3 regions of the Mesorhizobium sp. P2_C4 genome follow, and region 3 is predicted to be linked to each of the others. Evidence: predicted binding sites of a transcription regulator. Region 3 holds the regulator's gene; each other region holds the start of a gene.
The links. The regulator PhoB, encoded in region 3, activates phosphate uptake and scavenging genes when phosphate is short. The targets are predictions, from matches to a motif close to TGTCATNNANCTGTCAT.

Region 1: a site for PhoB is predicted at 1,897-1,913, ahead of AC1DX6_RS21555 (RNA degradosome polyphosphate kinase). Genes of this name have one in related genera too.
Region 2: a site for PhoB is predicted at 6,375-6,391, ahead of AC1DX6_RS28670 (alkaline phosphatase D family protein). Genes of this name have one in related genera too.

What each region holds. Positions count from the first base shown of each region.
Region 1 covers NZ_JBFUDT010000005.1:268,093-275,726, forward strand. The annotation lists gene AC1DX6_RS21540 (TIGR02117 family protein) at 1-338, shown strand, start outside; gene AC1DX6_RS21545 (FAD-dependent monooxygenase) at 339-1,568, opposite strand; gene AC1DX6_RS21550 (zinc-finger domain-containing protein) at 1,588-1,833, opposite strand; gene AC1DX6_RS21555 (RNA degradosome polyphosphate kinase) at 1,978-4,179, shown strand; gene ppx (exopolyphosphatase) at 4,179-5,711, shown strand; gene AC1DX6_RS21565 (DoxX family protein) at 5,704-6,126, opposite strand; gene AC1DX6_RS21570 (DoxX family protein) at 6,285-6,707, opposite strand; gene fumC (class II fumarate hydratase) at 6,944-7,634, opposite strand, start outside.
Region 2 covers NZ_JBFUDT010000011.1:58,431-66,064, reverse strand. The annotation lists partial or broken gene AC1DX6_RS28710 (TPM domain-containing protein) at 1-261, shown strand, start outside; gene AC1DX6_RS28705 (TPM domain-containing protein) at 296-1,183, shown strand; gene AC1DX6_RS28700 (TPM domain-containing protein) at 1,192-1,830, shown strand; gene AC1DX6_RS28695 (N-acetyltransferase family protein) at 2,132-2,638, shown strand; gene ppa (inorganic diphosphatase) at 2,750-3,289, shown strand; gene AC1DX6_RS28685 (hypothetical protein) at 3,326-3,922, opposite strand; gene AC1DX6_RS28680 (TetR/AcrR family transcriptional regulator) at 4,188-4,802, opposite strand; gene AC1DX6_RS28675 (MFS transporter) at 4,877-6,160, shown strand; gene AC1DX6_RS28670 (alkaline phosphatase D family protein) at 6,464-7,634, shown strand, end outside.
Region 3 covers NZ_JBFUDT010000007.1:110,752-118,385, reverse strand. The annotation lists gene AC1DX6_RS24120 (ROK family protein) at 1-823, shown strand, start outside; gene AC1DX6_RS24115 (hypothetical protein) at 1,029-1,502, shown strand; gene phoB (phosphate regulon transcriptional regulator PhoB) at 1,650-2,339, opposite strand; gene phoU (phosphate signaling complex protein PhoU) at 2,359-3,066, opposite strand; gene pstB (phosphate ABC transporter ATP-binding protein PstB) at 3,108-3,932, opposite strand; gene pstA (phosphate ABC transporter permease PstA) at 3,950-5,266, opposite strand; gene pstC (phosphate ABC transporter permease subunit PstC) at 5,263-6,729, opposite strand; gene AC1DX6_RS24085 (PstS family phosphate ABC transporter substrate-binding protein) at 6,826-7,634, opposite strand, start outside.

The sequences.
Region 1 (7,634 bases), on a different contig from region 3:
CGCTGACCCTCGATGCATCGGTGATGCATGTCGATGTCGCCGGCGACATCACCGAACCGCGCCCAGACGTGACCGGCTTCGATATTGGCGAGGAGCGGTTTGCCGCGCTGCTCGATTTCATCGATGCGAGCTTCCAGCAAGGACCGAACGGCCCGATCCTTGTCCCGGACGCGGCCTATTCCAGGTATGACGGCTTTTATGAAGCCAACGGCCATTTCAATGCGCTGGTCGGCTGCAACACCTGGACAGCGGCGGCCTTGCGCACCGCCGGCCTGCGCACCGGCTGGTGGAACCCGTTGCCGGTCTCCCTCGGCCTGTCGATGCGGCTTTATAACTAGCTATCGACGTCCGCCGGTTTCGGGCGCACGCCAGCCGTAGAGCCAGTCAAGATCGGCGGCGAGCTTTTCGGATGAACGCATCGCCAGGAACAGGTTGCGGGCCACCGCCACCGGCCCCGCAGCGTGCCAGGCGAGGCGATTGACGGCGCCACGGCGGGCAGCCTTTGCCACACGCGGACGCCGTTCCTGTTCCCACGCGGCAAGCGCAGCCCTGAGATCGGCAGGCGAAGCGGCCACAAAGCCGGCAAGCGTTGCGGCATCCTCGATCGCCATTGCCGCTCCCTGTGCGGCAAACGGCGTCATCGCATGCGCCGCATCGCCGATCAGTGCGATGCCGTCAGGCGTCGTCCAAGGTTGCTTCTGGTCCACCGTATGGATCGGCCATGCCGTCCACGGCCCGGCATCCTCGACAAGGCGGATTAGTGCCGAAGCCGTGCCGCGCATGGCACTGGCGAGGATCTTGGCATCGGCGTTGCCGGACCAGGTCTCGGCGATGCTTTCGCCCTTGGTGAAGGCTGCGAGGTTGAAGGCGGTGCCTTTGCTAACCGGATAGGCGACGAGGTGGAAGCCGGGATGCAGGAAGGTGGTGACGCAGTCGGTTGCACCGACCGCCGCGAAGGCTTTTCCGGCGGCGCTGTCGGCACCAACCGTGGCGCGCCAGGCCAGTTCGCCCGAAAATCGGCTTCTGGACGAAAATCCGCCGAGAGCGCGGGTCGCCGACCAGACGCCATCGGCGCCGATCAGCAGGGCCCCCTCGGCCACGACGGTCCTCTCGGCAATGTCGGCCGTTGCGGTGGGGCCATGCGGCCCTGTGCCGACGCTGCTGACGCGCGCGCCGGTGACAAGCTCGATAGCAGGCAATTCCGCCACGCGCGCCGTCAGCGCGCCTTGCAGATCGGCGCGGTGAGCAACGAGATAGGGGGCCTGCCAGCGTTTTTCGACCATGTCGCCAAGCGGTACGCGCGCCAGCTCGCGCAAGGTTCTTGCATCCCGAAGCACGACCGCCTCAGGCCGCACCGCCGCCGGCAGCAGCCGATCGAGCACGCCGAGCTGGCGAAGGATGCGCGTCGCGTTGGGGGAAAGCTGGATGCCGGCGCCAGCCGCTTCAAGGCGCGGCGCCTGTTCGAACAGCTTTATCGGATAGCCGCGTTCGGCGAACGCAAGGGCAGCGGTCAGCCCGGCAACACCCGCCCCAGCGATAACGATCTGCCGGGACTGCGTGTCGCTCATTGGGATTGTCGCGAGGGAATCAGGCGGCCTGGTCGATGTACAGGCACCCGGCCGGCGCCGTTTCCGTCGCCTTCAGCTTGGGCGAATAGCGATAGAGCGTCGAGCAATAGGGGCAGACTTTTTCGTTGTCGTCGCCCATGTCGAGAAACACATGCGGATGGTCGAAAGGCGGATTGGCGCCGGTGCACATGAATTCCTTGACGCCGATGTCGATCGCCGCGTGGCCCGCATCGTTCTGGAAATGGGGAATGGAACCGCCTGCCATCGTCGTCTCCTTGCTCTCTCAGGAATTGCATCTGGATCATATCAAGTCTCTTTGCAAGATCGATGAAATGAAACTGTCGCAAAAGCCTGTCAGAGGATAAGTTAAGCCGGTTAACCGGCGAGCGGTGCGGGAAGAGCAGGAATCATGAACGAACTGAAGCCGGTGCAGAGCGAATTCACCACCGTGGAAAAGGCGAGGTCCGAGGGCGGCAACCCCGATCGCTTCGTCAACCGCGAGTTTTCCTGGCTGCAATTCAACCGGCGCGTGCTCGAGGAATCGCTCAACGACAACCACCCGCTGCTCGAGCGCGTCCGCTTCCTCTCGATCTCGGCCGGAAATCTCGACGAGTTCTTCATGGTCCGGGTCGCCGGTCTCGCTGGCCAGGTGCGCGAGGGCATCACGCTGAAGAGCCCGGATGGCCGCACGCCGGAGCAGCAGCTCGAACAATTGCTGCGCGAGGTCGAGCGGCTGCAGGAGGACCAGCAGAAGAGCCTTTCGGCGCTGATGCTGCTGCTCAACAAGGAAGGCATCGAGAGCATCGCCCGTGACGCCCTGACCAAGGACGAGAAGGTCTGGCTGGAAGACCATTTCCAGGAACAGGTGTTTCCGGTACTGACCCCGCTGTCGATCGATCCGGCGCATCCGTTCCCGTTCATTCCCAATCTCGGTTTCTCGATGGCGCTGCAACTGCGCCATCGCAAGAACGGCGAGGAGATGAGTGCGCTGTTGCGCCTGCCGGTGGCGCTGAAGCGCTTCATCCGTCTGCCGGACCGCAAGCATCATGTCCGCTTCATTCCGCTGGAAGAGGCGGTTGGCCTCTATATCGGCAAGCTGTTCCCCGGCTACGAGGTCAAGGGCTCCGGCACGTTCCGCATCATCCGCGACAGTGATATCGAGGTCGAGGAGGAATCCGAGGATCTGGTGCGGCTGTTCGAGACGGCGCTGAAACGCCGCCGCCGCGGTTCGGTCATCCGCATCGAGTTCGACAGGCTGATGCCGGATGAATTGCGCGACTTCGTCGCCGGCGAGCTTGGCGTGTCGTCGAGCCGCATCAGCGTGCTTACCGGTCCGCTGGCGCTCAGCCAGATCTCCGAAATCGTTGCGGTTGCCCGCGACGACCTCAAATTCACGCCTTACAATCCGCGCTTTCCCGAGCGCATCCGCGAACATGGCGGCGATTGTTTCGCCGCCATCCGCGAGAAGGACATCGTCGTTCACCACCCTTACGAATCCTTCGACGTGGTGGTGCAGTTCCTCCGTCAGGCGATGGCCGACCCGGAAGTGGTGGCGATCAAGCAGACGCTCTACCGCACTTCCAACGACAGCCCGATCGTGCGCGCGCTGGTCGACGCCGCCGAGGCCGGCAAGTCGGTCACGGCGCTGGTCGAGCTCAAGGCGCGCTTCGACGAGGAAGCCAACATCCGCTGGGCGCGCGATCTCGAGCGCGCCGGCGTCCAGGTCGTCTTTGGCTTCCTCGAATTGAAGACCCACGCCAAAATGTCGCTGGTGGTGCGGCGCGAGGATGGCAAGCTGCGCAACTACGTGCATCTCGGCACCGGCAACTACCATCCCGTCACCGCGCGCATCTACACCGACCTGTCCTTCTTCACCACCGATCCGACCATCGCGCGCGATGTCGCCCAGCTGTTCAACTTCATCACCGGCTATGCCGAGCCGACCGATGAGATGCGGCTGGCCATCTCGCCCTTCACGCTGAGAAGCCGCATCCTGAAGCACATCGCCGACGAGGCTGCCCATGCGCTCGAGGGCAGGCCAGCGCGCATCTGGATGAAGATGAACGCTCTCGTCGACCCGATCATCATCGACGCGCTCTATGATGCCAGCCGCGCCGGCGTCGAGATCGACCTCGTCGTGCGCGGCATCTGCTGCCTGAGGCCACAGGTGCCGGGCCTGTCGGAAAACATCAGGGTCAAGTCGATCGTCGGACGTTTCCTCGAACACAGCCGCATCTTTTGCTTCGGCAACGGTCACGGCCTGCCGTCCGACGAGGCGATCGTCTACATCGCCTCGGCCGACCTGATGCCGCGCAATCTCGACCGCCGCGTCGAGACTATGGTGCCGATCACCAATCCAACTGTGCATGAACAGATCCTTGGCCAGATCATGCTGGGCAACATCATGGACAACCAGCAAAGTTTCGACGTATTGGCTGACGGAACCTCCCGGCGTGTGATGCTGGAGGAGGGTGAGGAACCGTTCAACGCGCAGGAATATTTCATGACCAATCCGAGCCTGTCCGGACGGGGCGATGCGCTGAAGTCGCATGCGCCCAAGCGCATCGCGCAGTTCAAGCGCCGCAAGAAAAACGCCGCAGCGTCCGGCTGATGATTGCAACGTCCCAGGGCCGGCTTCAGGGCCGCCGACCGCTGTCCATCATCGACATCGGATCGAACTCGATCCGCCTAGTCATCTATGAGGGACTGGCGCGGTCGCCGACCACGCTGTTCAACGAGAAGATGCTGGCCGGCCTCGGCCGCGGCATCGTTTCGACCGGAAAGCTCGATCCCGAGGCGGTAACGCGCTCGATGGAGGAATTCCGGCGTTTCCGCGCCCTTTCGGACCAGGCCGGCGCCGAGCACATGTATGTGCTGGCAACCGCCGCCGCGCGCGAGGCGGTCAACGGGCCCGACTTCATCCACCGTGCCGAGGATGTGCTCAAGACCGAGATCCGGGTGCTGAGCGGCCGCCAGGAAGCGCACTATTCGGCGCTCGGCGTCATTTCCGGTTTCCATCCGGCCAACGGCATTGCCGGCGATCTCGGCGGTGGCAGCCTTGAACTGATCGACGTCAACGGCGAGGCGATCGGCGACGGCATCACGCTGCCGCTTGGCGGCCTGCGCCTGCAGGACATGGCCAAGAATTCGCTCGCCCAGGCGGCAAAGATCGCGCGCGAGGAACTGGCGCGGGCAAAGCTGTTGAAGGGCGGGCAGGGCAGGGCCTTTTATTCGGTTGGTGGCACCTGGCGAAATCTCGCCCGGCTGCACATGGAAATGAGCAACTATCCGCTCGGCGTCATGCACCACTACGAAATCCCGGCCGAAAGTGCCTCGAATTTCCTCAAGCAGGTGGCGAGGGGCGAGATCGAGAAGGTCAAGGGTATCGAGGGCGTCTCCAAGAACCGCCGCTCGTTGCTGCCGTATGGTGCCATCGTGCTGCAGGAAATCATGGCGGCGATGCAGCCGTCGAAGATCATCGTCTCGGCGCTCGGCGTGCGCGAGGGCTTTCTCTATTCGCTGCTTGATGAAGCCGAGCAGAAGGCCGATCCACTGATTTCCGCGGCGGAGGAACTGGCCCAGCTGCGCTCGCGCTCGGTCACCCACGCGCATGAGCTTGTCGAATGGACGGGAAAGGCTTTCGCCGCCTTCGGCATCGACGAAACCGAGGACGAAGTCCGCTATCGCCAGGCCGCCTGTCTGCTCGCCGACATCGGCTGGCGCGCACACCCCGAATATCGCGGCAAGCAGTCGCTCAACATCATCGCTCACGCCTCTTTCATCGGCGTCGATCACCCCGGCCGCGCCTTCCTGGCGCTTGTCGGCCTGTTTCGCCACGAGGGCGTGTTCAACGAAGCCGCGCCCGAAATCCGCGGGCTGGCAACGCCGCGCTATCTCGAGCGCGCGCGCCTGCTGGCGGCGCTGCTGCGCGTCGTCTACCTGCTGACGGCGGCGATGCCGGGCATCATGCCCAGGCTGAAATGGGAACCCCGCCCCAATGGCGCGCTGGCGCTGGTGCTGCCCGCGGCGCTGGTCGATCTCTACGGCGAGCGGCCCGCAGGCCGGCTGGCGCAGCTGGCGAAAATCACCAACCGCCGGCTGGTGCTGGCGGTCGAGGGCGGGCCGAGCATTTCGGTCAAGTAGCCTCAGACCCGATCCCGAAGGTCCGGCCGTCGATCGACCAGGCACCTGCGCCGGCAATCGCCAGCGCCAGGAACCCGCCTGATATGGCGATGTCTTTCATCAGCATCTGCTGTTGCAGGAAGGTCAGCATCGGGTCGTCGCCGCCCTGGCCGTAGTGGCCGATGAAGCCTGCCGCGATGCAGAAGGCGGCGAGCAGCAGCGACACGATGCGCGTTTGGAGGCCGACCAGGATCAGCAGCCCGGCGATCAACTCGAACAGGCCCGTCCCCCAGGCCGCCAGCGTCGGCAGCGGCAGGCCGAGACCGGTGAAATAGCCGATCGTGCCGGAAATGTTGGCAAGCGCCTGGAAACCGGACGGCACGAACAAAGCGGCAAGCAACAGGCGAGATAGCAGCAGTAGCGCATTGCGGGGCATGGTCACCTCCGTTGTCGGTCGGGCCGGCTGGCCCTGTTCCTCAACCCCGACGCGGCGATCTTAGCAGGAATCGGCTGGCCGGGACGCCATGCACAGACAACGAAAAAGGGGCCCGGAAAATTCCGGACCCCTTTTGTTGCATTTCGCGTAAGTGGGCTTCAGCCGCGCTTGGCGTCGACCGAATAGGCGCCGGCGCCCGAGGAGGCCAGCAGGAGGAAACCGCCCGTAATGGCGAGATTCTTGAGAAACTGGATCATCTGCATCTGGTCGGCCCAGCCGGTGTGGGCGACCAGCCCGGTGGCGATGGTGAAGATCGCGAGCACCCAGGCGGCAATACGGGTCTGGAAACCGACGAGGATGGCGAGACCGCCGACAAGTTCGATGAGACCAACGACGATTGCCGTCACGGTCGGCAGCGGCAGGCCGAGGCTACCGAAGTAACCGGCGGTTCCGGAAATGGCGGTGAGCTTGCCGAAGCCGGAAAGCAGGAAGATGGCGGCGAGCAGGATGCGGCCGAGCAGGATGGTGGTGGAGCTGTTGGACGCGGCGCTGGCGCCGGCAGTGGATGTGTTGATGGACATGGTGGCTCTCCGAAAAAGGGTTGATGCCCCGTCAGATAGACCAAGCCGACTGTTCACCAAAGCCGCCAGTCCGACGACACATTGTTCACAGAGTGTACATTTCCGTGATCGGGCGAAGGACGCAAAATTCGTGTCGGGTCAACCTTTGACGGCAGTAAATTTTCCCGCCGCCAAATTTCCGGTTTCTCGTCGACGCAGTCCTCAAGGGAAGCGCTAAGCGCTTTTCCTGGAATTGCTTATCCTGGATGCGTCATGTCCTCGGGCCGCACCAGCCGGTCGTAGTCGGCTTCGCTGACTAGTCCGGTGGCCAGCGTTTCCTCGCGCAGCGTGGTGCCCTTCTTGTGCGCTGTCTTGGCGATCTTGGCGGCATTGTCGTAGCCGATGGTCGGCGCCAGTGCCGTCACCAGCATCAGCGAGCGGTCGAGTGCCGCCTTGATGTTGTCTTCCCGCGCTTCGATGCCGACGACGCAATTGTCGGTGAAGGAGATCGAGGCGTCGGCCAGCAGCTGCACCGATTGCAGGAAATTATAGGCCATCAGCGGGTTGTAGACGTTGAGCTCGAAATGGCCCTGGCTGCCGGCGAAGGTCAGCGCCGCATTGTTGCCGAACACCTGCACGCAGACCTGCGTCAAAGCCTCGCACTGCGTCGGGTTGACCTTGCCCGGCATGATCGACGAGCCCGGTTCGTTTTCCGGCAGCGAGAGTTCGCCAAGGCCGGAGCGTGGGCCGGAGCCGAGGAACCGAATGTCGTTGGCGATCTTGAACAGCGCCGCAGCCGCCGCGTTGATGGCGCCGTGCGAGAACACCATGGAATCGTGCGCGGCGAGTGCCTCGAACTTGTTCGGCGCGGTGACGAAATCGATGCCGGTGATGTCGGCAATGCGCGCCGCCACTTTTTCGGCGAAACCGACCGGCGCGTTGAGGCCG
Region 2 (7,634 bases), on a different contig from region 3:
GGCGAGGAGATCGAGCCCTATGCCACCCGGCTGTTCCATCACTGGAAGCTCGGCCAGGCCGGCAAGAACAATGGTGTGCTTCTGCTGGTGGCCAAGAATGACCGCAAGATGCGCATCGAGGTCGGCTATGGGCTGGAAGGCACGCTGACCCACCAGGACGCCACACGGATCATTGAAGATGACATGGTGCCGGCGTTCCGCGCCGGCGATTTCTCCGGCGGCATTGCCAAAGCGGTTGATGACATGATCACGGTGATCGAGGACAGTCATGGCACTTGAGGGACCTGGCCACCACATGACAGGACGCGTCTTCGATCCGCCAAAACCCGGCCGCGCCGGCGCGACCGTCGGCCTCGCCGTGCTGGCGATGGTGGCAATGCTGTTTTCGGCCCTTGCCGCCGACCTGCCCGCTCTCACTGGTCGTGTCGTCGACAATGCCAACATCCTCGATGCCGAGACAAAGGCGGCGCTGACCCAGAAGCTGGCCGATTTCGAGAAAAAGGGTTCGGACCAGATCGTCGTGGCGACGATATCCAGCCTCGATGGCGAAGAGATCGAGCCCTACGCCAACCGGCTGTTCCGTTTCTGGAAGCTCGGCCAGGCCGGCGAGAACAATGGCGTGCTTTTGCTGGTGGCCAAGAACGATCGCAAGATGCGCATCGAGGTCGGCTACGGCCTGGAAGGCACGTTGACCGACCTGCACACCAAGCTGATCATCGAAAACGACATGGTGCCGGCTTTTCGTGCCGGCGATTTTTCCGGCGGCATCAGCAGGGCCGTCGACGACATGGTCATGGTGCTGGAAGGCAATCCGGAGGAGTTGGAGGCGCGCGGCAAGCGCAACCCGGCCGACGACAGCACGCCGCTCGATCCCATTGTCACGGTGTTCCTCATCCTGTGGGGGACGATGTTTTTCGGCGGGCTGGCGATGGCATTCCTGCCGCCGATGTTCGGCACCAAGCTGTCGCCGGGCGTGTACAAATGGCTGGGTATGACGTTTCGCTACGGCCAGGGGCCGAGCGGGTCGTCCTCGGGCAGTAGCTGGACATCGGGGTCGTCGTCGAGCAGCGGCTGGTCGTCGGGCAGTTCCGGCAGCAGTTGGTCGTCGGGCTCGAGCAGCAGCGGCGGGTTTTCAGGCGGCGGCGGCTCGTCCGGCGGCGGTGGTTCTTCAGGGAGCTGGTGAGACAGATCATGGCAACACGACCGATCAGCCCGCAAGATCATGAGCGCATCGCCACCGCGATCCGTGCCGCCGAATCAAAAACCGACGGCGAGATCTATTGCGTCGTGGCGCATGCCAGCGACGGCTATTTCTTCCCGGCCGCCTTTATGGCGACGCTGGGCATGCTCATCGTCAGCCTTGCCGTCGGCTACGGGCTGGAAGCCTGGTGGCTGACGATCCGTCTGCCGCATTTCGTCATCGCCCAGCTTCTGGCACTGGCCAGCGTGCTCATCCTTTTGTGGGCGCTGCCCGGCTTGCGCATTCACCTCGTGCCGCGGCGGCTGCGCTACCAGGCGGCGCATACCAATGCGATCAAGCAGTTCCTGGCGCGCAACGTTCACCGCACCACAGCGCGCACCGGCGTGCTGGTGTTCGTCTCGATCGCCGAGCGCTATGCCGAAGTGGTTGCCGACAGCGGCATCAATGCCAAGGTCGGCCAGCATGTCTGGGACGGTGTCATCCGCGACCTGACCGAACATGCCGGCGACGATCGCCTCGCCGACGGCTTCGTCAAGGCGATCGAATCGGTCGGTATCGTGCTGGCCGAGCATTTCCCGGTTTCGGCTGCCGATGCCAATGAGCTCGACGATCACCTGGTCGAAATCTGAGAGCCTGCTCGTAAACGCTGCTCTGCCGGACGCCTGACGCGATTTTCTGCGCTTCCGGCCTTCGCCGGCCGGAGCGCTCACTCATGAGTGGCCTTGGCAGGTAGGGCTTCGGCCGGCGTAGGCCGGTGCTCACGGACCAAAAAGTCCGCTGCGCTTCGGTTCTCGAAAACCACACCATCCGCCTCGGCAGAGCGCGTTTTCGGACAGGCTCTTTCTGCATCTCGATCGCCTGTGAGAAAGCGCGCGAGCCGGCTTACCGAACTCTTGCAAATGGCCGATGCGGGTTTATGGTTAACAAATCATGAATACGCTGAGCATCGACATCCGAAAAGCCGAGCCGCGCGACGCCGGCGCCATCGCCGACGTGCACCAGCAGGCCTGGAACGGCGCCTATTCCGGCATCATCCCGCACCGCACGCTGACGTCGATGATCAACCGCCGTGGCGCCGACTGGTGGGCGAACGCCATTCGCCGCGCCGCCACCGTGCTGGTGGTCGAAATCGGCGGCAAGATCGCCGGCTACGCCACGATCGGCAAGAACCGCGCCCGCGAACTCAGGCAGCAGGGCGAGATTTATGAGCTTTATATGTGCCCGGAATATCAGGGCATCGGGCTTGGCAGCCGGCTGTTCAAGGCGGCACGTGCACGGCTCGCCGACCACGGGCTGAAAGGCATGGTGGTGTGGGCGCTGGAAGACAACCAGAACGCGCTCGACTTCTACACCGGCGCCGGCGGCCGCGATGTCGCCGAAGGCGTCGAGATCTTCGAGCAGAAGGCGCTGAAGAAGGTCGCTTTCGTCTGGGAGTAATCCCCGGCCTTCCTGCCATTCACGTCTTGCTATCGTGTCCAGCACCATTCGCCGCATTGCGCCGGGCGACAGCGCCCGCTATCGATCTCCCATCAAAAGAGGGACAAAGCCATGCGCATTGAAGCCATCGCCATCGGAAAGAATCCGCCGGAGGACATCAACGTCATCATCGAAGTGCCGATCGGCGGCGAGCCGATCAAGTACGAGATGGACAAAGAAGCCGGCACGCTGTTTGTCGACCGCTTCCTGCACACTTCGATGCGCTATCCCGGCAATTACGGCTTCGTGCCGCACACGCTGTCGGGCGACGGCGACCCGATCGACGTGCTGGTCTGCAACACGCGCGCGCTGGTGCCGGGCTGCGTCATCAATGTGCGGCCGATCGGCGTGCTGGTGATGGAAGACAATGCCGGCCAGGACGAGAAAGTCATCGCCGTGCCTTCACCCAAGCTGACGCTGCGCTACGAAAACGTCACCGAATACACGCAGCTGCCTGACATCACCCGCCAGCAGGTGCAGCACTTTTTCGAGCACTACAAGGATCTCGAGCCCGGCAAATGGGTCAAGATCGAAGGCTGGCACGATTCCAAATATGCCAAGAAGATGATCGTCGACGCGATCGCGCGGGCCAAGGCGGCTAAACACGGCTGAGCCTCGCACGGGCGCCGCGGCCAATCGCTAAAGTGCCTAATTATCCACCCGGCCGAAAGCCGGCACATCGCCGATGACGGTGTGCTTGTCCTTGCCGCAGGCGAAGGTCTTCGCCTTTTCGTCGGCTAGCTTGCGCGCCTGATCGTTGGCGGCGGGATTGCCGGTGGCCAGCACAAGGCCGACGGTGCAGCCGTCGCGCGCGTCGATCTGGGCGACCTTGGCGACGAGCAGCACTTCCGTCGGCTTGTTCTCGTCGTCGGGATTGCTGATCGAGCGGCGGTGGATGGCGGCGAAGGGCACGGCAACATCGCCCTTGGTCTCGATGCGCCACTCGACCTTGGCCCCGGACGAATTGAAGCCGGAAAAGCTCTCCCAGACCGTCGTCATGTCACTGCTGGGCGGAAACCCATAGAACAGCGATTCACGGGCGTCGTCATAGGCAACCAGCACAGGGTAGCCGCGATAGCCGGAGCAGGCGAGTTCAGCCCAGTCGCCATCGCCTTCCTCGGCCTGCGCATAGGTGACGCAGTCCTTCTTCCAGTCGAGATCGGTGTAGGTGCTGGAAATGCCATCGGCATGTGCCGCCTGGCAGAGGCCGGAGAGGGCAAGGGAGGCAAGCAGCAGGGTGCGCATGTAGAATCCCCGTGGAGTTCGTTTCAGCCTATCGTCAAATTTTCGACAGGCCTAGCGTCCCATTCGTAGGGTGGGCGCCGCCCCTCATTGCCCTGCCGGGCATTTCTCCCCGTATAGTGACGGGGAGAAAGGGCTGAACGCAGCCTCGGCGCTATTCCTGCAACGCCGGCGATTGGCGAAATCGGCGGTGGGAGCGTCCCTCGCCCCGTTTACGGGGAGAGGATGCCGGCAGGCAGGTGAGGGGCAGCGCCGACGCTCGAAAGTCTTACTTCTTCAAGCTCGCCCCGATCAGCAGGTCGGCATTACGCGCCACCGACTGTGCCGGGCCACCCAGCCCGAACAACTGGCCGCTGATGTAGGCGCCCTCGATCAAAAGCAGCAGCCCGTCGCCAAGCGTGTCGGCATCGTCGGCGCCCATCGCGGTCGCCATGGCGCGCAGGCGGCGACGCAATTCCTGCTTGTTGGCCTCGCTCACCACGCGGGCCGGGTGGCCGTGCTCGGGATACTCCACCGCCGCATTGGTCATGCCGCAGCCGCGATAGTCGGGTCTTTGCGTGCGTTTGCCGACACGGGTCAGGAAGGCCTTGATCTGCGCGCGCGGGTCGCCGGGATGAGCGTCTACCGCCTCGTCGAAGCGATCCCAGAATTCGAGGTCGTATTGCCTGAGATAGGACGCCGCCAGCTCATCCTTGGAAGGAAAGCTGCGGTAGAGGCTGGGCTTGGTGACACCTGCGCGTTTGACGATCTCGTCGACGCCGATTGCTCTGATGCCGCGCCGGTAGAACAGATCGTACGCCACGTCGAGGATCTTCTCAGCAGCCTTCGGCGGCGATGCGTGAGCGTCCTTGATGGGTGGTTCAATATTTTTGCCCGATGGCATCCGAAGACTCGCTTGACAGTGTTACCGATCGGTACGTATACCTTTGCCTCAACTGCAACGTACCGGTCAGTAACATGATAGCTCAATCTCGTCCGTTTGGCCAGCGCTACGCTTTCGTCGTGGTCGGTGTCATCTTCCTCTGCCTGCTAATCGCAGCCGGCCTGCGCTCGGCGCCCGCCGTCATGATGTTGCCACTGGAGGAAAGTTTTGGCTGGCGGCGCGATGTGGTTTCGCTGGCCGCTGCCGTTGGCATCTTCCTCTACGGGATGACCGGGCCGTTCGCCGCGGCACTGATGGAGCGGATCGGCTTGCGCCGCACGCTGCTTGCCTCGCTGGTGGTGATGTCGGGCTCGACGGCGCTCAGCCTGCTGATGACCAAGCCGTGGCATCTGCTCATCACCTGGGGTGTGTTTTCCGGCATAGGTTCAGGCGCGGTCGCCACGGTGCTTGGCGCCACCATCGTCAATCGCTGGTTCAAGACCAATCGCGGCCTGGTGATGGGGCTGATGTCGGCCTCCAGCGCCACCGGCCTGCTGGTGTTCCTGCCGCTGCTCGCCGCGCTTGCCCAGTCGGGCGGCTGGAAGCCGGTCGCCATCGCCATTTCCGTCGCCACCGCTTGCCTACTGCCGCTGGTCTGGCTGCTGGTGCCGGAGCGTCCGGCCTCGATCGGCATGGTGCGCTACGGCGCCGAGCTCGACGACGTGCCGCCGGTGCCACCGGCATCGCAAGGCAATTTCCTCGCGCATACGCTGAACACGCTGCGCCGCGCCGCCGGCACCCGCGTCTTCTGGTATCTGTTTGCCACCTTCTTCATCTGCGGTTTCACGACCAACGGGCTGGTCGGCACGCATCTGATTTCCTTCTGCAGCGATATGGGCATCGGTGAGGTGCAGGCCGCCGGCCTGCTGTCGCTGATGGGCATATTCGACCTGATCGGCACGACGCTGTCGGGCTGGCTGACCGACCGTTTCGATCCGCGCAAGCTGCTCGGCGTCTATTACGGCATACGCGGTCTGGCACTGATCTACCTGCCCTATTCCGGCTTTTCGGCGATGAGCCTGATCATCTTCGCCGTGCTCTACGGTCTGGACTGGATCGCCACCGTGCCGCCGACTTTGCGGCTCGCCAACGAGGCGTTCGGCGATCGCAGCGGGCCGATCGTGTTCGGCTGGATCGTTGCCGGCCACCAGATCGGGGCGGCGTCCGCGGCTTTCTTCGGCGGCACCATGCGCGAGCTGCAGGGCAACTACGAACTGGCCTTCCTGATCGCCGGCATGACGGCCATTGCCGCGGCGTGTATCTCGCTGCTGATCAACACCAGCCAGCCGGCGTTTGATCCGGAACCGCAGGCGGCTTAAGGCGCGGCGGCGGAACTGCCAATCTCCCCCCCTCGTGGGGGAGATGCCCGGCAGGGCAGAGGGGGGCGTGAAGGATCGCCAGCCTTTGGTCCTACCTAGCGTTCTGCCGCAAAGGCTGCGCTGTTTGATTTGCTACGTCGGCGGGACAGCGCCCCCCTCTGGCCTACCGGCCATCTCCCCCACACGGGGGGAGATCGGCAGCTTGCCTGTCCGTTGTTATCAAACCTTCATCATCCCGAGATGCGCCTGAAACATTGAAGCTGGACTCTGGTGGCACCGTTCGAAGCCATCCAGGAGACAGCCATGAACAAGATTTCCCGCCGCGCTTTCGTCACCTCCGCCAGCGCCGTCGGCCTGGTCGGCGTCTCGGGACTGGCGATGCCCTATTATTCGCGCGCCAACCAGCGGCCGGCTTTCATCCACGGCATCCAGTCCGGCGACGTCGACGCCACCAGCGGCATGGTGTGGACGCGCACCGATCGCCCGTCGCGCGTCATGTTCGAGATATCGTCCACCGAAAATTTCGCCAATGCCACCCGGCTGGCGCCGCTAGATACCTCACCGGCCAGCGATTACACGGTGAAGCGGCTGCTCACCGACCTCGCTTCCGACCAGGACATTTTCTACCGCATGGTCGCGGCCGATCTGGCTGACATCAACGCGGTGTCCGAGCCGATCGTTGGCCGCTTCCGCACAGCACCAGCCTCCAAGCGCGACATCAAGTTCGCCTGGTCGGGCGATACCGCGGGCCAGGGCTGGGGCATCGACGAGACCGGCATGAAGACCTACGCCACGATCGGCAAGCATACGCCCGACTTCTTCCTGCATTCGGGCGACACCATCTATGCCGATGGCGCCATGAAGGACGAGGTCGACCTGCCCGGCGGCGGCAAGTGGAAGAACGTCGTGCTCATCGACGGCAAGCGCAAGGTTGCCGAGACGCTGGAGGAATACCGCGACCAGTGGAAATACAACATGATGGACAAGAATGTGCTGGGCTTGAGCGCCATCTGCCCGACCTTCTACCAGTGGGACGACCATGAGGTGCTGAACAACTGGTCGGATTCAAAGGACCTGACCGCCGACGACCGCTACAAGGAAAAATCCATCCATGTGCTGGCGGCGCGCGCCGCGCGCGCCTTCCATGAGATGACGACGATCCGCTACGAGCCGTCCGAGCCCGGTCGCGTTTACCGCAAGATCGCCTACGGGCCGCTGCTCGATGTCTTCTTCCTCGATATGCGGTCCTATCGCGGCCCCAACGGCCCGGACATGCAGGATACGATGACGCCGGAATCGCGCATGCTGGGCGAACAGCAGACGAAATGGCTGAAGCGAGAACTGGCAAACTCCAAGGCGACCTGGAAAATCATCGCCGCCGACATGCCGCTCGGCCTTGTCGTCTGGAACGACGGCGCCAAGAAGGTGGGCGCCGAGGCGGTCAGCAATGGCGACAACGGCCTGCCCAAGGGCC
Region 3 (7,634 bases):
CGACACCCACAGCGTCGCCCGCATCGCCATGGGCATCCAGGGCATCACCGATTCGCACGCCCGCGCCATGCTGTGGTCGCCGATCACGCCGCTGACCGACATCGCTTTTGCCGACATACTGGAAGCGGAATTCGGCATTCCCGCCACCATGGAAAACGACTGCAACATGATGGCGGTGGCGCTGCAGTGGCGCGATCCGGTCCGCTACCGCGACGATTTCATCGCCATCCTGCTGTCGCACGGCATCGGCATGGGACTGGTGCTGAAGGGCGAGCTGTTCACCGGCACCCATTCCTCGGGCGGCGAATTCGGCCACATGATCCATCGGCCGGGCGGCGCGCTGTGCCGCTGCGGGCGGCGTGGCTGCGTCGAGGCCTATGCCGGCAACTACGCCATCTGGCGCAACGCCAGGCAACTGGGCGAGGACGCCGAGCCGGTCGCTGATGTCAGCGACGCCGACATGCGGGCGCTCGCCACCGCGGCACGCGAGAAGGACGGGCCGGAGCGCGAGGCCTACCGCAAGGCCGGCGAAGCCCTCGGCTTCGGCCTCGGCAGCCTGTTTGCGCTGATCGATCCGGCACCCGTCGCCATGGTCGGCGTCAGCGCCGCCGCCTTCGACCTGATAGAACCGGCATTGCGCGAGGCCATCGCCCAGACCGCCGGCGGCCAGCATTCGAAATCGATCTCCTTCGACACCGAGCCGAACGAATTGCCGCTGATCCGCGAAGGCTGCGCGATGCGGGCACTGAGCTTCGTCGACCAGGAGATTTTCGCGCCGGGCGGGCAGACGCGAGCTGGCACCATCGGGAAAGACGTGGCCTGAAATCGAAATATCAGATCGCAACCGGGGATGGGTTGAGATTCAGGTTGGTCCGGGGGCCATTCCACAGTGACCCGCGCGAACGTTTCTTAGCAAATGATTATCCGCATCCTTGGGCTTTTTACAATCCGATAGACGAAGAGCAATGCAATGCTAGATTGCATGCCACCATAGCCGTATCAAAGAACGTGGCAGGATGTTCAATCGCATGATGGCGGCATATCGGTTGGCTGCAGCAACCAGCCCCCTCCTCAAAAGCCGGACCAGATATCTGCCGGCGCTTTTCTCGATTTCCGTGTGGCTATTGCTTGGCAGCACCGCCGCCGCCCAACACCCTGGTCCAGGCTGCCCGGTTGGCCAATTGATAGATGCCAGAGAAGCATGGGGGAAATTCACCTCCAATGATGAGGCGACGGAATTTGCCAGACGTAAGTTCCTGGCCCTTGGCGCGGAAGAGTTCACAAAATGGCTATCGTGCCAGAGTTTTGATGTGCGCGTTAGTCCAGGCCGCGGAACGACCACGAATATTCAAGCAAGCTTTATGCCACTCAGGAAAGACGAAGGTCTTTGGGTGCCCAGTGGAGTTTACTACTGGCTTTTTCCTCCAGGCCGTCACTCCATAGAAGCGCATATCGAAAAGGGACGATTGATAGACATTTTTGCTATCGCCGAGAGCGAATAGAGAGAACAAACGATCCGACGATCCTCAAGTTGCACCTCTCAGTCACTCAGATATCGGTCGCATTTTTTGGTCATTCAACATCAAGCCGGACGAATGGGCTGACCACTTCAACGACACTGGATATGCTTCCGTCGAAACTGAAGGGCTTCAGTCTTCCCGAATAGCGTAACCAGCGCCGCGGATGGTGCGGATGACGTCGGGCATGCGGCCATTGTTGACCGCCTTGCGCAGCCGCCCGACATGCACGTCCACCGTACGTTCGTCGATGTAGATCGTCTCGCCCCAGACATTGTCGAGCAGCTGGCTGCGCGAGAACACCCGGCCGGGATGACGCATCATGAATTCGAGCAGCCGGAATTCGGTCGGCCCGAGCCGGATTTCGCTCTTCTTGCGATAGACGCGGTGCGATTCGCGATCGAGCACGATGTCGCCGACCTTGAGCACGCTGGACAGCACTTCCGGTTTGGCGCGGCGCAGCAGCGCCTTCACCCTGGCCATGAACTCTGGCGTCGAAAACGGCTTGACCAGATAATCGTCGGCGCCGGTCGACAGGCCGCGCACGCGGTCGCTCTCCTCGCCGCGCGCGGTCAGCATGATGATCGGCAGCCGCTCTGTTTCGGGCCGCATCCTGAGGCGCCGGCACAGCTCGATGCCGGAAACCGCCGGCACCATCCAGTCCAGCACCAGAAGATCGGGCACGTTTTCCTGCAGCCTAATCTCGGCCTCGTCGCCGCGCGTCACCACCTCGACCTGGTAACCTTCGGATTCGAGATTGTAGCGGAGGAGCACGCCTAGCGGCTCCTCGTCCTCCACCACCATGATGCGTGGCGCGATCATCGACTGGTCACCTTTGTCGTCATGCCGCCGGCGCGGACATCGCCGTCTCGTCCTGCTTTGGACGATTGGCGGGCAATTGCGAGCCGGTCAAAACATAGTACGCATTTTCGGCGATGTTGGTCACGTGGTCGCCGATGCGTTCGAGGTTCTTGGCGCAGAACAACAGATGCGTGCACGCGGTGATGTTGCGCGGGTCTTCCATCATGTAGGTCAACAGCTCGCGAAACACCGAGGTGTATTTGACGTCGATGCGCTCGTCGTCGTTTCTGAGCTTGGCGAGCGCTGCCGCATCGGCGGCGGCATATTCCTCGACCACCCCTTGCACCTGGATGAGCACCAGCTGAGCCATCGCATCGATGGAATGCGACAGGTCACGCGGCGTGACGCTGAGGCCGACGGTGCCGACGCGCTTGGCGATGTTCTTGGCGAGGTCGCCGATGCGCTCAAGGTCGCCGGCCATGCGGATCGAGCCGACCACTGCACGCAGATCGTTGGCCATCGGCTGGCGCTTGGCGATCAGCGTGATGGCGCGGTCGTCCAGCTCACGCTGGCGCGCATCCATGATGGCGTCGTCGGAGACGACGCGCTGTGCCAGGGCATTGTCCGAAGTGAGCAGCGCCTTGGTCGAGCCGCTGACCATCGAGCCGGCGAGATCGCCCATGTCGCGGATCAGCTTGCTGATCTGTCCCAGCTCTTCATCGAAAGATGCGACGGTATGTTCACCCATGATCCTAGTCCTCGTGCCTGAAACTTCGCTGTCGGAACCGCTCAGCCGAACCGGCCGGTGATATAGTCCTGGGTGCGCTTGTCGTCGGGGTTGGTGAACATCTTGTCGGTTGCGCCCTCCTCGACGAGATAGCCGAGATGGAACATCGCCGTGCGCTGCGACACGCGCGCCGCCTGCTGCATCGAATGGGTGACGATGACGATCGTGTAGTTCTGGCGCAGCTCGTCGATCAATTCCTCGACACGTGCGGTGGCGATCGGATCGAGCGCCGAACAGGGCTCGTCCATCAGGATCACCTCGGGCGACACGGCAATGGCGCGCGCGATGCACAGACGCTGCTGCTGGCCGCCGGAGAGGCCGGTGCCGGGTTCCTGCAGACGGTCCTTGACCTCGTTCCAGATCGCCGCCTTCTTCAGGCTCGACTCGACGATCTGATCCATGTCGGCCTTGCGCTTGGCCAGTCCGTGGATGCGCGGGCCATAGGCGACGTTCTCGTAGATCGACTTCGGGAACGGATTGGGCTTCTGGAACACCATGCCGACGCGCGCCCTCAGTTCGACGACGTCGATGCTCTTGTCGTAGATATCTTCTTCATCCAGCGTGATCTTGCCGGTCACCCGCGCCGAATCGATGGTGTCGTTCATGCGGTTGAGGCAGCGCAGGAAGGTGGATTTGCCGCAGCCCGAGGGGCCGATCAGTGCCGTCACCTGGTTGAGGCGAACGTCGAGATTGACGTCGAACAACGCCTGCTTCTCGCCGTAGAACACGCCGACCTTGTCGCCGCGCATTTTGATCACTTCGTTCGACTTGGCGTTCATTTTATCGCCCACAGCGTTTTCAAGGGACTGTTCGGTCATGATGTTCATACCAAAATGCCTTTTTTCTACCAGCGCCGCTCGAACCGACGCCGAAGCACGATCGCGGTGATGTTCATGGCCATGAGAAAGACCAGCAGGATGATAATGGCGCCGGACATGCGCTCGACGAAGGCGCGTTCAGCCTCGTTCGCCCACAGGTAGATCTGCACCGGCAGCGCCGTCGACGGATCGAAAGGTGTCTTCGGATAGTCGGCGACGAAGGCGACCATGCCGATCAAAAGCAGCGGCGCGGTTTCGCCGAGCGCGCGCGCCAGGCCGATGATGGTCCCGGTGAGAATGCCGGGGGCGGCAAGCGGCAGGATATGCTGGAACACCATCTGCATCTTGGAAGCGCCGAGACCAAGTGCTGCCGCGCGGATCGAGGGCGGCACGGCGGCAAGAGCCGCGCGCGTCGCGATGATGATCGTCGGCAGCGTCATCAGCGTCAGCACCAGGCCGCCGACAAAAGCGGCGGAACGCGGCATGCCGAGGAAATTGATGAAGACGGCAAGGCCGAGCAGGCCGAAGACGATCGACGGCACCGCGGCCAGATTGTTGATGTTGACCTCGATCAGGTCGGTGAAGCGGTTCTTCTTGGCGAATTCCTCGAGATAGATGGAGGCGGCGACGCCGATCGGCAGCGCTAGCAAAAGCACGATCACCATCATGTACAGCGAACCGATAATCGCCACGCCCATGCCGGAGGTTTCCGGACGGCTGGAAGCGCCGTAGGTGAACAGGCCGGTGTTGAAGTGCTCGGCCATCACGCCGTCCGCCTTGAGCTTGTTCATCCAGGCGATCTGCTGGTCGGAAACTTTGCGGCGTGCTTCTTCGACGCTGAGGTCGATCTGCCCCTTGAAGGCCGAGTCGAGATTGGCGGCGGCAAGGATGTTGACGTCGCGCGTCGTGCCGATGACCGACGGGTCGGCGGCGACAATGTCGCGCAGCTGGACACGGGCGCCTTCGGACAGGAAACCCTTGAGCTTCTGGATCGAAGGCTTGTCGTCGGGAGAAATGCCCAGCTTGGCGATCAGCGCGTTTTCGGCAAGCTTGGGATAGTTCGCCTTGATCAGCACATTCGGATCGGTGGCGCGTTTGTTGGAAGGATCGATCACCTTCGCGTCGAAGCTGATCGGCAGCGACACCGTCGTCTGCCAGAAGGCGGTGTAGCCCTTCGAGACGATGGTGACGAGGATGATGGCCAGGAAGGCGAGGCCGACGGAAATCGCCAGCATGCCATAGATGCGGAAGCGGCGTTCGGCGGCATAGCGGGCCTTCAGGCCAATGTCGCGGCGCGGATGAGCGGCGGCCCGGACCATTGAGTCCATGGGAATGTCGGTCATTCGTACTGCTCCCGGTATTTGCGCACGATGTACAGCGCGACGATGTTCATCACCAGCGTCAGCGCGAACAACGTCAGGCCGAGCGCGAAGGCGACCAGCGTCTGCGGCGAATTGAACTCGAGATCGCCGGTCAGCTGGTTGACGATCTTGACGGTGATGGTCGTCATCGCCTCGAATGGGTTGATGGTGAGATTGGCAGCGACGCCTGCCGCCAGCACGACGATCATCGTCTCGCCTATGGCGCGCGAGGCGGTCAACAGGATGGCGCCGACGATGCCGGGAAGTGCCGCCGGCAGGATGACGCGCTTGATCGTCTCGGAGCGGGTCGCGCCGAGGCCGAGCGAGCCGTCGCGCATGGCGCGCGGCACCGCGGTGATGATGTCATCGGATAGCGAAGACACGACCGGGATCAGCATGACGCCCATGACCAGGCCGGCGGTGAAGATGCTCTGGCCCTGGATGAAGGGCGAGCCGCCGGTCAGCGCAGCAGAGAGATCGCGCAGGAACGGCCCGAGCGTGACGACGGCGAAGATGCCGTAGACGATGGTCGGTATGCCGGCGAGCAGTTCCAGCGCGGGCTTGACCACCGAGCGCAGCCGGGGCGTTGCGTATTCGGCCATGTAGACCGCCGACATCAGCCCGATCGGCACTGCGACCACGAGCGCGACCGCGGCGATATAGAGCGTGCCGGCAAGCAGCGGGATCAGGCCGAACTGGCCCTGGCTGCCGCCCGAACCGGCAGCGGAGAAACGCGGGTCCCAGACCGTGCCGAAGAAGAAACTCGTCGGCGACACGCTTTCGAAAAAGGTGATCGTCTGGAACAGCATGGAAAGCACGATGCCGACCGTGGTCAGGATGGCGATGGTGGAGGCGGCAAGCAGGCCCCACAGCATCAGCCTCTCGACATTGTTGCGCGCCCTGGCGCGCGGCGCGATTTGCCTCAGCGCATAGAAGGCGCCGGCGATGGACAAGGCGAAGGTGACAATTGCGCCAAACAGGCCAAGCCGGTTCTGCACCGCGTTCGCCTCGACGGCGATCGGGATCATGTAATCCTGGGTGTCGGTCGCCAGCGCCACGCCCTTGGCGGCGAGCATCGGCTGCAGTTCAGCGAAAGTGGCTGGCAGCGCGGCCAGCGTGTTCGCGTCGAGCTGGCGCAGCCCTTTGGCAAGGCTCTTCACCAGGCTGATGTCCAGCGCTTCGCTGGCAACCTTGCTGTCGGCGGTCCGCTCGGGCAAGGCGGCGTGAATGTGACGGTCGAGATAGACCGAAGAGCCGACGTTCCAGACGGCAAGCAGCAAAAGAGCGGGCAGAACGGCGAGCAGGAACGCCCACCAGCCGTGATAGTGGGCGCGTGAATGCGGCTTCACCGTGCCATTGTCCTGCGCTGAAGCACGCTGCCGGCCGATAAAGAACGCAACCAGGCCGATGGCAACGATAATGGCGAGTACGAGCAAGGACGACATCACCCACCCCAAGGAAAATTCAAAGCGCCGCCGCCATTGCGGCAGGCGACGAAACCAGGGCGCGGACTTGGCCCGCGCCCTGGTTCGGTAGACTGATTACATCGTCTTTCCGGCGGCGAACGCGTCACGCTGGGCCTGACGCTCTGCGTCGGGAGCCGCAACGAGGCCGTATTCGGCGAGCGGGCTTTCCGGGCCGACCATCTGGTCGTCAAGGAAGAACTCGACATATTCCTTGAGGCCGGGAACGACGCCGAGATGCGCCTTCTTCACGTAGAAGAACAGCGGGCGCGACACCGGATACTCGCCGCTGGCGATGGTCGCGGTCGAAGGCACGATGCCCTTGACGGTAGCAACCTTCAGCTTGTCGGCGTTGTTTTCGTAGAAGGCTAGGCCGAACACGCCGACGCCGGTCTTGTTGGAGTCGATGCGGGCGAGGGTCTCGGTATAGTCGCCGTCGATGTCGACGGCCTTGCCGTCCTTGCGGATGGCGATGCAGGTCTTGCCGACTTCCTTGTCGTCGCTGATGCCGGTCGCCTTGATGGCGGCCTTGTCGCAGCCGGCGTCGAGAAGCTTGCTCTCGAACACTTCACGCGTGCCGTGCTTTTCGCCCGGAATGTAGGCGGCGATGTCCCAGTCGGGCAGCTTCGGATTGACCTGGCTCCACTTGGTGTTCGGATTGTCGACGAGCTTGCCGTCGACAACCAGCTTGGCGGCCAGCGCCTTGTAGATGTCGGCGGGAACCAGCGCCCAGTCCGGGCCCTTGATGTCGGTGGCGAAGACGATGCCGTCATAGCCGATGCGGACTTCCTGGATTTCCTTCACGCCGGCGTCGGCGCAGGACTTGATCTCGTCCGGCTTGATCGGGCGCGAGGAGTTGGCGATATCGATCGTGTCTTCGCCGACGC